3 regions of the Pseudomonas kitaguniensis genome follow, and region 2 is predicted to be linked to each of the others. Evidence: riboswitches for the same ligand, from Rfam matches in the RefSeq annotation. Region 2 holds a riboswitch; each other region holds the start of a gene.

The links. A riboswitch is a leader RNA that binds a small molecule or an ion and turns the genes downstream of it on or off. The one in region 2 is predicted to bind cobalamin.
Region 1: linked by a shared signal. The riboswitch ahead of ACOZK9_RS03870 (ABC transporter substrate-binding protein) and the one ahead of ACOZK9_RS23210 (CbtB domain-containing protein) in region 2 are both predicted to bind cobalamin.
Region 3: linked by a shared signal. The riboswitch ahead of cobO (cob(I)yrinic acid a,c-diamide adenosyltransferase) and the one ahead of ACOZK9_RS23210 (CbtB domain-containing protein) in region 2 are both predicted to bind cobalamin.

Annotation. Positions count from the first base shown of each region.
Region 1 is NZ_JBLZPT010000001.1:806,222-811,127, reverse strand. Features, by position in the region: gene ACOZK9_RS03875 (FecCD family ABC transporter permease) at 1-907, opposite strand, end outside; gene ACOZK9_RS03870 (ABC transporter substrate-binding protein) at 904-1,908, opposite strand; cobalamin riboswitch at 2,026-2,219, opposite strand; gene ACOZK9_RS03865 (DNA/RNA non-specific endonuclease) at 2,281-3,231, opposite strand; gene ACOZK9_RS03860 (M4 family metallopeptidase) at 3,369-4,430, shown strand; gene ACOZK9_RS03855 (protealysin inhibitor emfourin) at 4,459-4,764, shown strand; gene ACOZK9_RS03850 (aldehyde dehydrogenase family protein) at 4,789-4,906, opposite strand, start outside.
Region 2 is NZ_JBLZPT010000025.1:32,802-37,707, reverse strand. Features, by position in the region: gene ACOZK9_RS23215 (M10 family metallopeptidase C-terminal domain-containing protein) at 39-1,502, opposite strand; cobalamin riboswitch at 1,728-1,945, shown strand; gene ACOZK9_RS23210 (CbtB domain-containing protein) at 2,043-2,231, shown strand; gene ACOZK9_RS23205 (CbtA family protein) at 2,243-2,947, shown strand; gene ACOZK9_RS23200 (cobalamin biosynthesis protein) at 2,944-3,336, shown strand; gene cobM (precorrin-4 C(11)-methyltransferase) at 3,408-4,154, shown strand; gene nfuA (Fe-S biogenesis protein NfuA) at 4,290-4,874, opposite strand.
Region 3 is NZ_JBLZPT010000003.1:335,395-340,300, reverse strand. Features, by position in the region: partial or broken gene ACOZK9_RS07015 (cobyrinate a,c-diamide synthase) at 209-1,588, opposite strand; gene cobO (cob(I)yrinic acid a,c-diamide adenosyltransferase) at 1,585-2,196, opposite strand; cobalamin riboswitch at 2,275-2,531, opposite strand; gene ACOZK9_RS07005 (PQQ-dependent sugar dehydrogenase) at 2,631-3,944, shown strand; gene ACOZK9_RS07000 (C40 family peptidase) at 4,020-4,559, opposite strand; gene ACOZK9_RS06995 (C40 family peptidase) at 4,704-4,906, opposite strand, start outside.

The DNA.
Region 1 (4,906 bases), on a different contig from region 2:
ACGTGCGCGACAGCACATCGGCGGCAATCAAAAACAACGCGCCGCCCAAGGCGCTGGCCGGCAGCAATCGCGAATGCCCGGTGCCGAGCAGCAGTCGCGCGGCGTGCGGGATCACCAGGCCGACAAAGCCGATGGAGCCGACAATCGACACCATCACCGCCGTGACCAACGCCGCGCAGCCCACCAGCACAATTTGCACACGCCGCACCGGGATGCCCAGTGAAGCCGCCGAGTCTGTGCCGAAGGTAAACGCATCCAGCGCGCGACGGTGCAACAGGCAAACCGCCAAGCCCGCGACTGCCACCGGCACCGCCAGCCACACGGAAGGCCAGCGCACGCCGCTGAGGTTGCCGAGCAGCCAGAACATGATGCCGCGTGCCTGCTCGGAGCTGGCCGACTTGGTAATCAGGAACGCCGTAAGGGCGTTGAACAACTGCGAGCCGGCGATGCCCGCCAAAATTACCTGCCCGGTGGCGCTGGACGAACCGCTCACGCGCGCCAGCAAAATCACCAGTGCAAAGGCTGCCATGGCGCCAGCAAATGCACCGGCCGACAACGAAATCAAACCGCCGCCGATGCCGATCAACGCCACCAGTACCGCACCGGTCGAGGCGCCCGCACTGATGCCCAGCAAGTACGGATCGGCCAACGGGTTACGCAGCAACGATTGCAAAATCACCCCGCACGTGGCCAGCCCCGCGCCACAGGCTGCGGCCACCAGGGCGCGGGTCAGGCGGTAGTTCCACACCACGCCTTCGTCGATCGGGTCGAGCACGTAGCCCGCCGCCCACAGTTTGTTGGCGAGTACCTGCAACACCACTTGCGGTTCGATGTTGGTTTCGCCGATGGCTGCCCCGGCGAGTACGGCGATCAACAGCAGCGCCAGGGCGAGTAGGCTGCGTATCATTTGCGCAGGTCGTAGCCGTCGATGGCGCTGGCCAGTTGTTCAAGGCCATCAAAGGTGCGCACGCTGGCCTGTAATGCGAGGGCGTCGAGGACGATGATGCGGTTGTTTTTCACGGCGTCCATGTTGCGCGTGACCGGGTCGCTGCGCAGGAACGCGAGTTTCTTTTCATGGTCGTCAGCCGGGTAGCGGCGGCGATCCATGCGGGCGATGATCAGGAAGGTCGGGTTGGCCTTGGCGATGGTTTCCCAGCCGACGGCTGGCCACTCTTCGTCGGACTGCACCACGTTGTGCAGGCCCAGCGTTTGCAGCATGAACTCGGGAACGCCCTTGTGGCCGGCCACGTACGGGTCGCTGTTCAGCTCGGCGCTGGAGAACCACACCACTGCGCTGGCGTGTTTGAGGCCTTTGCTCTGCACGGTGGCGACCGCGTTGGCCAAGCGGGCCTTGAGCGCGTCAGTCAGTTGCTGGCCGCGCGCTTGTACGTCGAAGATTTCGGCCAGTTGGCTGATGCTCTTATAAACGGTGTCGATGCGGAACGGCGCCAGCCGCGTGCCGTCGGCGCCCACCAGGTTGTCCTTGGCTTCGCAGTCGGACGGCAGCAGGTAGGTCGGGATTTTCAGTTCGTGAAACTGCTCGCGGGTGCCAACCACGCCTTGCGGGCCAACCACCCATTCCAGCTCCGCGGCCACCAGTTGCGGGCGCTTGGCGATCACCGCTTCGAAGCTCGGCTCGTTGTCGGCCAAGCGTTCGATGCTGTCGTTCTGCGCCTTGAATGGCGGCGATACGCTGTTGAACCACAGCGAGGTGCCAACCACTTTATCGCCCACGCCCAGGGCGTAGAGCATTTCGGTAGCAGACTGGCCGATGGTCACACTGCGCGCGGGTGCGTGCTCGAAGGTCAAAGTGCTGCCGCAGTTCTGCAGCGTCAGCGGGTAGGTGGTGGCGTGGGCCAGGGCGCAGAAACCCATGCCGGTGATCAAGGCTGTGACGCGTAAAAGCATGGCGCAATCTCCGTGTGAACCGTAGGCGAAGCAGGGGAGGTACGGCTTGGAAATACGCCCTTGAAGGCTGCAGGTTTTGCAGGGCAAGGAGGTCCTTCCCGGACACCCCGCCGGTTAGTCTTTTTTGCTTGGCCGGCAGGTCTCCTGACTGATGCGTCGCGGCCTTGCTCACGCCTTCCCGGACGCGGTCCAGTGGCAGTTGGGAGCAGGCTCGGCATCTACAGTTGCGGGGGCAGTTCCGATTGGCGCGGTGTACCGCGCGTTGGATTCCCTGTTAGTCCCGTTTGGGAACCGGCGCGGTATGGTAGTCGATTGCGCGGGCGCGGGCGAACCTGATGTAAGGCATCGTGGATGCCTTACCGGTTGGCGCGGTTAAACACGAATATCCGCAGGGCCCTGGATAAGCGCTTCAATGCGTGTGCCGGTGGCGCGCTCCTCGTTGCTGAACCCGTCGTAGTCGGCCAGGTTGGCAAAACGGATACCGGTCAGTTGCTCTATCTGAATCACGCTGCGCTGGTAGGTTCTGAGCTGGCCAAATATCAGGTCAAGCTCACCCAGCTCGCGGCTTTGGTCAATCATGTAAGCGCTGGCGGATGGCTTGCCGTCGTCGCTGAGGTAGGCGACCACTTTCCAGAATGCTTTGGGAATTTTAACCCCACGGTACACGCGGTCGTCGTCGGCCAACACCGGCCCGGTAAACACCGTTGCGCGTGCTTTCCAGCGGCGGGTGTTGTCAAGAATGTAGTCCTCAAGTTCCAGCCAGGTCTTCTGGTTGAAGGCGCTCATCTGCGGCGAGCAGTTGGTGAAATGGAAGGTGTCGGCGTTGGCGGTTTTCGCCTCCTCGCCCCAATTGGGGTCTTGTCGGCGCACCAGGTGGCCGCGGTCCAGGCCATTGCTGGTGTAAAGCTCTTCGCCTATCTGGGCGGTGATGGGCAAACGGCCATCGTATGCCCAGACGTCATTGCTGCGAATAATATCGACCTGTTGGCCACCGTCGATATTGACGCCCACGTAAAGCGCCAGGCGCCGCGAACGCGACATCGTCACCGAGAAATGCGTGTAGTCCAGACGCTCGCCGCCGCCTTCCAGCGGCTGCACGTCCTCGGCGATTGAATCAGCCACCGTGGGCCACGGCACCGCAAAGCTGCCGAGAAAGTCTTGCGCATAACCGCGCCGGTTCTGCAGCTCTTTGGCAGGGGTGACACGTGGTTGGGACGCACGGGCCTCAAGGTTGGCGATTGCCGGGTTGGCCGCGATCAGCGGGCGCAGATCGGCGAGTCTGGGGCGGTGTAACAGGTCGACAGTGGCTTTACGGGCGGGCATCGGACGTTCCTCACGGGGCTCGAATCCACACAACTGCAACACAATTTGATGACATTAATGGGTACACATAACCCATCGGCCGACTACCCTGAAAGAACCACCCGAACAGTAGTCATTCGCAAAAATGGAGTCAGCCAATGTGTGTTCGCCACCCCCGCAACCCGGTTTTCTGCTTGATCCCGCCTTATATTCTTGAGCAAATCATGCGCAACGGTGACAAGGCTCAACGCGAAATTGCCTTGCGTACACGCGCCAAAGACAGCACGTTCCGATCATTACGCATGGCCGCGGTGCCGGCCAAAGGCCAGGCGCGCATGCTGCTGGCTGCAGGGGCGAGCAAACGGCGCTCGATCTACAGCGCCGACGGCAGCGAAGCACTGCCGGGCACCCTGATGCGCGGCGAAGGCCAGCCAGCCAAGGGTGACGCCGCGGTCGACGAGGCCTACGATGGGTTGGGCGCCACGTTCGATTTTTTTGACGAGGTGTTCGACCGCAATTCCATCGACGATGCCGGTATGGCGCTGGACGCTACCGTGCACTTTGGCAAGAATTACAACAACGCTTTCTGGAATTCGACCCAGATGGTTTTTGGTGATGGGGATGGGCAGTTATTCAACCGGTTCACCATCGCGCTCGAAGTGATCGGCCATGAGTTGACGCATGGCGTCACCGAGGATGAGGCCAAGCTGATGTATTTTAATCAGTCGGGCGCGTTGAACGAGTCCGTGTCGGACGTGTTCGGCTCACTGATCAAGCAATATGCGTTGAAGGAAAAAGCCCAGGACGCCGATTGGTTGGTCGGCAAAGGGCTGTTTACCCCAAAAATCAACGGCGTCGCGCTGCGCTCGATGAAGGCCCCCGGCACCGCGTTTGACGACAAGCTGTTGGGCAAGGACCCGCAGCCGGGGCATATGGATGATTTTGTGCACACCTACGACGACAATGGCGGCGTGCATATTAATTCCGGTATCCCCAACCATGCGTTCTATCAAGTCGCCACCAGGATTGGCGGTTTCGCCTGGGAGAAAGCCGGGCGTATCTGGTATGACACCTTGCGTGATTCGCGGCTGCGGCCGAACTCGGGTTTTTTGCGTTTTGCACGCATTACCCACGATATTGCCGGTCAACTTTACGGCGTGAACAAGGCGGAGCAGAAGGCGGTCAAGGAAGGCTGGGCGGCGGTTGGCATTAATGTCTGACACACCACGTGGGCAATGAGGTATAGCCATGCAAATTTCGATCAAGGAAAACGGCGGCCCGGCGTTTTTTCCGGGTTTGGCTAAACCTCGTACGGTGCGCCTGGACGCGCTGCCCGAGCCGGACCAGCAGGAATTGCGGCAACTGATCGAAGCCTCAAACTTCTTTCAGTTGCCGCAAAGCACAGCCCCGGACCGCTGCAAGCCAGGCCAGGTGCATTACACCCTGACCGTCACCGAAGGCGAGCGTGAACACACGGTGTGCATGGAAGCGCCGGTGAAATCGCAGGCACTGGACGGGCTGGTGCAGTGCGTGAGGCGGCACATTCGCAGCTGAGGCCGTGTCGCCACGGCGCCTGGCTTAGCTGCGGTCCAACCACACCGTTTGCGCGTTGCAGAATTCGCGCACACCAAAGTGCGACAGTTCACGCCCGAACCCGCTCTTTTTCACACCACCAAAGGCCACACGCGGGTCGGAC
Region 2 (4,906 bases):
GTATGCCGGTGTCGTTCCAAGTGTTCAGGACGAGTCACTTATACGTATCGGTGCTTGAAAGGCACATGCCCGATAATATCGGAAGCCCTGATCCGACCCTGGCTCTCAAGGTAAAAGTCAATCTGGCGGTCCCCGTTCAAATCAATCACAAGCCAAGACTCGTTCTTTTGGGGATCGTAGCCGACTCCCGCCTCCCCCGGCGTGCCAGAAAAGCGGTTAACAAAAGTCAGGGTGTTGATGTGATGTTTGCTCAGCAATTGGGAAATATCGATTTTGTCTTGACCACTGACAAAGTCCGTCAACTGATCGGGGGCATATAACGTTGAATCGCTGGCGTTGGCATATACAAATGTGTCGCTGCCTGCGCCACCGGTCATTTGATCAGGGCCAGCTCCACCTGTGAGAAGGTTGTCGGCATGGTTACCGATCAATACATCACTGCCTGAACCGCCGATCGCGTTTTCCAGGGTGACGCCCTTGGCGATAGAGACATTGCCCTTCATTCCACCCACATCGGAGAACGATTCAGCGCGCAGGTTGATTACCTGGTTCTGGTGATAAAGGGAGAAGTCCAACGTATCGTTGCCGCCGCCATCCCAGACACTGAACACGGCGTCGTCACGAGATGAATTCAAAGAAAGGTCGTCTCGGCCAGTAGTGGAGTTAAATCCGTAGACGGTGTCTGTATTGCGCGTCGTATGGTTGGCTCCGTAGACTTTCTGAGCCCAGGCAATATCGGCCATGAGGGGTGACGACGCATAATGTTCTTTAAAGTCATGATGAGTATTGCTCGGATCGAAATAACTCATTACAGAGTAGGCCTGACTGTCTTGAAGGTAGGTCGCATGGTCCTTATAGTTCAACGGCTCGCTTTCAGCGTCGTAGTTATAGTCGCCCGGATGCGCAGCCCCCAATGCATGCCCTATTTCGTGAGTGAGTGTGTGGCGCCCATAATTATTAACTGAAGGTGTACGATTATCAGCGTACTCGGGATTCACGCGCACCCGCCCCCATAATGTTGAAAATCGGGAATCAGCCACTGCTGGCACCTGACTATTAACCAGGCTGAGCCGGCCATCGGCTCGCGGGGCATCCTCTTCAAACGTAATATTTGCAACATCAGCCCACGATTGCATCGAACGCCTGGCTTGCTCTTTTTGCGCCGTACTAAAACCTCTTTCTCCCGCTGCAACATTACGAAAAGTATAGGCGACCTGCAGCACGTTATCGCCATTGGTATCGTTGAATTTACGGCCCTTTCGATCTATTTGGCCAGCGACGTCGCTAATTGACAGTGACGGTTTGCCGGAGCCTGCCCGATAATACGGATCGTCGGCGCGCTGGGCGGCCTGCGAAAGATTAGGCGCGTTGGCGTTGGAATGGCATTGCTGGCTAGAGCATTGCGACGATGCATGAGAATGAGCGTCGAGAGGGGGTTGAGCCGGCTCATTACTGTCAACAAAAACAGGCGAGCTAAAAGCGTTTCTAGATATAGACGACACCCATTGACCCCCATTAAAAATTTAATAACACATACACATTCAAGGCGCTCACCTTCCAATACTCGACGATAAAAATAAAGAACTTTCACGCCTTATGATTAGCTGAAAGTGTTACTCGCTAGTTCCAGCAAAACAACATAACAACCTATTTCAAATACAAACCAATCCAACCGTCACCTGTAGCGTTGCCCCTTCCAATTGACGCCCAGCGCTTGCCCGTGTTCTCCTATACGCCTTGTTTCGGGTGCCCTGCAGAGGGTGAAACGGGAAACCGGTGAGTCGCCTTCTTTATACTCAAAGGCATGGCAAGTCCGGTGCTGCCCCCGCAACGGTAAGCGAGTGAAGCGTCAGATCCACTGTGCCTGTACGGCATGGGAAGGCGATGCTTTCCAGACCCAGCGTCCCTCGCAAGCCCGGAGACCGGCCCGAAAAATTTCAGATAACAAACCCGCGGTGGGCGGGCGCTGTTTAAAATTCTGCGAGCCCGGCTCGCGGGGTTTTCATGCGCTCGTGTCACCCTGAAACCTGAAGGGACGCGCCATGTCGATCATCAGCAGCACCTCGCCCACCGCCAGCAACACCGCCACCCTGAGCCAACGCCTGAGCGCCGCCATCGGCGCCTCGATCCTTGGCGCGTGCCTGGTGTATTTCGCCGGTTTCTCGCATATCGAGGCGGTGCACAACGCCGCGCACGATACCCGCCACAGCGCCGCGTTCCCGTGCCACTGAGGCCTGCCGAGATGATCAAGCGTATTGCCCAAACCGCAGGTTTCACCGGTTTGCTTGCCGCCCTGCTGCTGACCCTGCTGCAAAGCTTTTGGGTGGCCCCGCTGATTTTGCAGGCGGAAACCTTCGAGCACGCCCCGGCTGCCAGCGAAGCGGCGCACGTACATGCCGAGGGCGCCGCCGCCCACACTCACGACGCACAGGCCTGGGAACCGGAAGACGGCTGGCAGCGCGTGCTGTCGACCACCGGCGGTAACCTGGTGGTTGCGGTGGGGTTTGCGCTGATGCTCGCCGGCCTTTATACGTTGCGCGCGCCGACGCGTACCGCACAAGGCTTGCTGTGGGGCCTGGCCGGTTACGCGACGTTTGTGCTGGCGCCCACGCTGGGCCTGCCGCCTGAGTTGCCGGGCACCGCCGCCGCCGACTTGGCGCTGCGTCAGATTTGGTGGATCGGCACTGCCGCGTCCACCGCTGCCGGTATCGCGCTGCTGGTGTTTGGTCGCAACTGGCTGCTGAAAGTGTTGGGCGTGGCGATTCTTGCGGTGCCGCATCTGGTCGGCGCGCCGCAACCCGAGGTGCACGCGATGCTGGCGCCAGAAGCCCTGGAAGCGCAGTTCAAGATCGCCTCGCAGTTGACCAACGTGGCATTTTGGCTGGCGCTGGGCCTGATCAGCGCCTGGCTGTTCCGCCGCAACCGCGACGCGCACTACGCGGCATGAGCTTGATCGTTGGCCTGGGCTGCCAGCGCGGCTGTGATGTTCAGAGCCTGCTGGCGCTGTTCGACAGCGCGCTCGCCGAGGCCAGCATCGAGCGCCAGCGCGTCAGTGCACTGGCGAGTATCGAGCACAAACAGAATGAACCGGGGCTTCTCGCGCTGGCGCAGTGGCTGAACCTGCCGTTGCAGTGTTTCAGCACCGCGCAACTGGCCGCGTATGAACAGCGCCTGAGCCACAGGTCTGAGGTCGCCTTTGCACATACCGGCTGTTATGGCGTCGCCGAAAGTTCCGCGCTGGCACTGGCCGAGCAGCTCTATCACGCGCCTGCGCGCTTGCTGATCACCCGCCAAAAAACCGCCCATGCCACCTTTGCATTAGCCTGCGCCGGTTAAAAACACGATAATCGCCCGCCTCGATCATGAGCAACCTTCATGCTCAGCGGCTTTTTCAACAGGAATTTCGCATGACCGTCTACTTTATCGGCGCAGGCCCCGGCGATCCGGAATTGATCACCGTCAAAGGCCAACGGCTGATCCGCAGTTGCCCGGTGATCATCTATGCCGGTTCGCTGGTGCCCGCTGCGGTATTGGAAGGCCATCATGCGGAACAGGTGGTCAACAGCGCCGAATTACACCTGGAACAGATCATCGACTTGATTCAGGCCGCGCATGCCAAGGGCCAGGATGTAGCCCGCGTGCACTCGGGCGACCCGAGCCTGTATGGGGCGATTGGCGAACAAATCCGTCATTTGCGTGAGCTGGGCATAGCGTTTCAGATTATTCCCGGCGTGACCGCCGTGGCCGCCTGCGCAGCGTTGCTGGAGACCGAACTGACCCTGCCGGACATCGCGCAAAGCGTGATTTTGACCCGCTATGCGGATAAAACCAGCATGCCGGCCGGTGAGGCTTTCGACAGTTTGGCGCGCCACGGCACGACCATGGCGATTCACTTGGGGGTTAACCATCTACACAAGATTGTTGCCGAGCTGCTGCCGCACTATGGCGCGGATTGCCCGATTGCCGTGGTGCACCGCGCGACCTGGCCGGATCAGGACTGGGCGCTGGGTACGCTGGCGGACATCACCGAGAAGGTCGCCGCCAAAGGCTTTCGGCGTACGGCGTTGATTGTGGTCGGTCGGGTACTGACGAATGACAGTTTCAGCGAATCGTCGCTGTACCGCGCAGGGCATGCGCACCTTTATCGACCGTGACGGTTGGCATTAACAAAACCACCTCATCCGACTCTAATCCTGTTTGTTAGATAGATGGCGCAGGCCATTGAATTTAAAGCATAAAAAAACGGCGCTCACGGGCGCCGTTTTTTATCCTCGCAGTGAACACCTTACTCAGTAGTAGGCGTTTTCTTTCTGCGTATGGTCAGTCACGTCACGTACACCCTTGAGCTCGGGGATGCGCTCGAGCAAGGTGCGCTCGATGCCTTCGCGCAAGGTAACGTCGGCCTGGCCGCAGCCTTGGCAGCCGCCGCCAAACTTGAGCACGGCGATGCCGTCTTCAACCACGTCAATCAAGCTGACCTGACCGCCGTGGCTCGCGAGCCCCGGGTTGATCTCGGTTTGCAGGTAGTAGTTGATGCGCTCGTTGACCGGGCTGTCGGCGTTGACGTTGGGCACCTTGGCGTTGGGCGCCTTGATGGTCAACTGGCCGCCCATGCGATCGGTGGCGTAGTCGACCACGGCGTCGTCGAGGAAGGCTTCGCTGAAGTTGTCGATGTACGCGGTGAAGCTTTTCAGCCCCAGCGCGGTGTCTTCAGGCTTTTCTTCACCGGGCTTGCAATAGGCGATGCAAGTCTCGGCATATTGGGTGCCGGGTTGGGTGATAAAGACGCGGATACCGATGCCTGGGGTGTTCTGCTTGGACAGCAGATCAGCCAGGTAATCGTGGGCGGCGTCGGTAATGGTTATGGCAGTCATGGAAACTCCTCACAGGCTTGACGGGAGTTTAC
Region 3 (4,906 bases), on a different contig from region 2:
TGCTCCCTGCCACAGTGGATGGCGGTTCAACCCGGCCAATTGTAGAAGGGGGCTTGCTCCCTGCCACAGTGGACGGCGGTTCAACCCGGTCAATTGTGGGAGGGGACTTGCTCCCTGCCACAGTGGATGGCGGTTCAACCCGGCCAGTTGTAGGAGCGGGCTTGCTCCCTGCCACAGTGGATGGCGGTTCAACCCGGTCAATTGTAGGAGGGAGCTTGCTCCCTGCCACAGTGGACGGCGGTTCAACCCGGTCAATTGTGGGAGGGGGCTTGCTCCCGATGGCGGCTTGGCGGTCAGGCGCAAACAATGCGGCCACAGCGCTCGGGTTGGACGGGAAATAAAAGTGCACGTAGGAAGCCGTCAGCCGCCCCTGCCGGTACACCGCCTCGGCGCCGCGCCCGCCATTCGGGCTCAGGCCACGGGCGATCGGCTGCCACTCGGTGCTGGTCAGGGAATGGTGATAGGTGTGGCCACGCAACGTGCCTTCCGGCAAATCCACACTTTGCAGGGCCAGCGCCGCGAGTTTCTTTTGCATCACCGCATCGCCTTGCAGCAGGCCGACCAGTTCGGCACGTTTACCATCGACGTCCGTGAGCGAATCGAGCAAATACAACATGCCGCCGCATTCAGCGAGCAACGGTTTGCCGGCCGCGTGGTGGCGGCGAATGGCGTCAAGCATCGAGGTATTTTCCGACAATGCCTGGTGATGCAGTTCCGGATAACCACCGGGTAAATAGAGACTGTCAACGTCAGGCAATGCGCGATCATGAATCGGCGAAAAGAAGTGCAACTCAGCGCCCATCGCCCGCAACAAATCCAGGCTGGCGCCGTAGGTGAAGGCGAAGGCTTCGTCGCGGGCCACGGCGATGCGCACGCCCGTCAACAACGGTTCGGCCTCGACCACTTCAGGTGCGGCAAACGTCACCGGCGGCGGTACTGCGACTTCACAACTGCTGCCCAGCGCCTGCGCGGCGGCGTCCAGGCGCACGTCGAGGTCATTCAATTCACTGGCTTGCACCAGCCCCAAATGGCGGCTGGGCAACTCAATTCCGGTTTCACGCGACAACGCGCCGTACCAGCGCAGGCCTTCGGTGAGGCTGCCTTCGAGCAGTTGCGCATGGCGCAGGGTGCCGACGCGGTTGGCCAGCACACCCGCGAACGGCAGGTCTGGCTGATAACGCGCCAGGCCCAGGGCCAGGGCGCCGAAGGTTTGGGCCATGGCAGTGCCGTCAATCACACCGAGCACCGGCACGCCGAAGTGGCGCGCCAGGTCAGCACTGGAAGGCGTGCCGTCGAACAGGCCCATCACGCCCTCGATCAGAATCAAATCGGCCTCGCCCGCCGCTTCCCACAGCAAGCGCCGACTTTCCTGTTCGCCCACCATCCACATGTCCAATTGATACACGGGTGCACCGCTGGCGCGCTCGTGAATCATCGGGTCGAGAAAGTCAGGCCCGCATTTGAACACGCGAACCTTGCGCCCCGAGTTGCGGTGCAAGCGCGCCAGAGCAGCGGTGACGGTGGTTTTGCCCTGGCCGGACGCCGGTGCGGCGATCAACACGGCCGGGCAATGACGGGGCTGATTCAAAGTTCGACGCCCTTCTGTGCCTTGATACCGGCCTGGAACGCGTGCTTGAGCATGCCCATTTCGGTGACGGTATCGCCCAGTTCGATCATTTCAGGCTTGGCGCCACGGCCGGTGACCACCACGTGCTGCATCGGCGGGCGCGCTTGCAGGTCGCTGAGCACGCGGTCCAGGTCGAGATAGCCGTGTTTGAGGGCGATGTTCAGCTCATCCAGCACCACCAGGCCGATGCTCGGGTCTTCCAGCATCTCGCGGGAAACCGCCCAGGCGGCTTCGGCGGCGACGATGTCGCGCTGGCGGTCTTGGGTTTCCCAGGTAAAGCCTTCGCCCATCACGTGAAAACGCACCTGCTCGGGAAAGCGACGGAAGAACATCTCCTCGCCGGTACTGAAGCGCCCTTTGATGAACTGCACCACGCCGCATTGCATGCCGTGGCCCATCGCCCTGGCGAGCATGCCAAAGGCCGAGCTGCTCTTGCCCTTGCCGTTGCCGGTCAATACCAGCAGCAACCCGCACTCGTTGGGGGAATTGGCGATGCGCTCGTCGATCACGGCTTTTTTGCGCAGCATGCGCGCCAGGTGGCGTTCGTCGCGGTCGGGGGAATCGGTCATGGCAGCGCTCCGTTGGGGCTGGACAAAAACGGCGGGCAGGAAAAATAAACACAGACAGCCAAGCATCGCCCACCGTGATGCTGTTGGATGATCCAGGCCGGTCTCCGGGCTCATGAGTGGCGCGTTTGCTCTTATAGAGACAGAACAGGCCGACGGCGCGCCTTCCCATATCGCGCACGATACAGTGGCAAAAAGCACCGCTTTGACTCATTTACCGTTGCGGGGGCAGCGCCGGAATCGCGGCAGCACTGTGTACAAGTGCGCTCACTCACCGGCTTCCCTGTTTCACTCTGTCGGCAAACGGGCCACAGAGCACCTGGAACACGCCGCGAAGGTTAGTGGGTTGGGGGTGGAGCGTCAATTAAAGCTGGCGTTGCACTTGAACCATCGCACCGCCGCACTCCTCTACCCTTACAGGTATTCAGGAGAAAACCATGCAAAAAACAAGACTCGCCTTACTGATCATGGTCGCAGGCACCCTCGCCGCCTGCGGAGAAAGCTCAACCCTGCAGGTCTCGGACGGCACCGGGCCTTCGCCCACACTGCCTGCGCCGAACAAAACGCTGATCCCCACCGTGAACATCGCGCCCGCCATCGGCTGGCCGGACGGCGTTAAGCCAACCGCGGCGGCGGGTACTCAGGTGGCGGCATTTGCCGAAGGCCTGGACCATCCGCGCTGGCTGTATGTGTTGCCCAACGGTGATGTGCTGGTAGCGGAAACCAACGCGCCGCCCAAGCCGGATGATTCCAAGGGTATTCGCGGCTGGGTCATGGAGAAGGTCATGGGTCGCGCGGGCGCTGGTGTGCCGAGCCCGAACCGCATCACGCTGCTGCGCGATGCTGACCACGACGGCGTCGCTGAGACCCGCACGGTGTTCCTGCAGAACCTCAACTCACCCTTCGGCATGACCCTGGTCGGCAACGACTTGTATGTGGCCGACGCGGACAAGTTGCTGCGCTTCCCGTATCAGCCGGGCGAAACCGCAATTACAGCAGCCGGCGCCAAAGTCGTCGACTTGCCCGGCGGCAGCATCAACCACCACTGGACAAAAAACGTGGTGGCCAGCAAAGACGGGAGCAAGCTGTACGTGAGCGTCGGCTCCAACAGCAACGTCGGCGAGAACGGCATGGAGGCCGAGCAAGGCCGGGCAGCGATCTGGGAAGTCGACCGCGCCAGCGGCCAGCACCGCATTTTCGCCTCTGGCCTGCGCAACCCCAACGGCATGGCGTGGGAACCGCAAAGCGGCAAGCTGTGGACAGCCGTGAATGAGCGCGATGAAATCGGCAGCGACCTGGTGCCGGACTACATCACGTCGGTGAAGGATGGCGCGTTCTATGGCTGGCCGTTCAGTTACTACGGGCAACATGTAGATGTGCGGGTAAACCCGCAAGACCTCAACATGGTCGCCAAAGCGATCGCCCCGGACTACGCAGTAGGCCCGCACACCGCTTCGTTAGGCCTGACCTTTGCCGAGGGCAGCAAACTGCCGGCGCAGTTCAGCAACGGCGCGTTTATCGGCCAGCATGGTTCGTGGAACCGCAAGCCGCACAGTGGCTACAAGGTGATCTTCGTGCCGTTCGAAGCTGGCCAACCCAAAGGGCAGCCGGTGGATGTGCTGACCGGGTTCCTCGATAAAGACGAGAAAGCCATGGGCCGGCCGGTGGGTGTGGTGATCGATCAGCAGGGCGACTTGCTGGTGGCGGATGACGTGGGCAACAAAGTGTGGCGAGTGTCGGCGACTAAATAGCCCGCCTCAAGCGTTCTGCAAAACTGACTGTGGGAGGGGCAAGCCCCTCCCACATTTGAATCTGTGCAATAGCGTCTAGGGATTGCGCGCCAGGCTAGCAGGCAGCACGCGCTTGGCGCCAAGGTAAGCATTCTGCCAATAGGCCTTGGCCAAGGTGTCGAGTTTTACCGTGCCGCCGGTTTGCGGGGCGTGCACAAAGCGGCCCTCGCCTACGTAGATGGCTGCATGGCTGACCTGCGAGCCGCCACCGGTGGCGAAGAACAGTAAATCACCGGCCTGCAGGTTTTGTTCACTGACGTCTTGAGCGCGCATCACGATCAATTCACGGGTGGTACGTGGCAAGGAGATGCCCGCTGCGTCACGGTAGACGAAGCCGATCAGGCCACTGCAATCAAACCCCGCGTCCGGTGTGTTGCCGCCCCAGCGATAAGGCGTGCCAACCAGGCCCAGCGCACGAAAGAGCACGTCTTCGGCAGCCGGCGAGAAATTTTGCGTGGCGTAGTTGAACACCGGCTTGGGCTTGACGGCGACAGGCGCAGGCGGCGGTGGGCGGCTTGCGCAGGCGCTCAGGAGCGCGGCACAAACAAGCAGGATGAGACGGGCCGAGGTCGACATGTGCAAAACAATCCTGGTCTGGATGCGGCTTTCGCTGCCGAACGCTGAAAACCAGAACGCGCAAGCAAAGCTCGCGCGAACGGATTACAACAATGTCCAGGGATTCTAGCGCTTACACGTCAAACTTCAAGTATCACTTTAACTTTACTTACTAGCGGTAACCGCCGCTGGGGCCATAGCGAGTGCGCGCTTGGCCTCAATGAAGGTTTTGCTCCAGTAGCTGTCACCCAGGCTGTCGATGCGAACACCGCCACTGCGACGGCTGCTGGAGTGGATAAACTGGTTATCGCCCAAGTAGATAGCGGCGTGGCTGACACGACCACGGCCCGCGGTACTAAAGAAAAGCA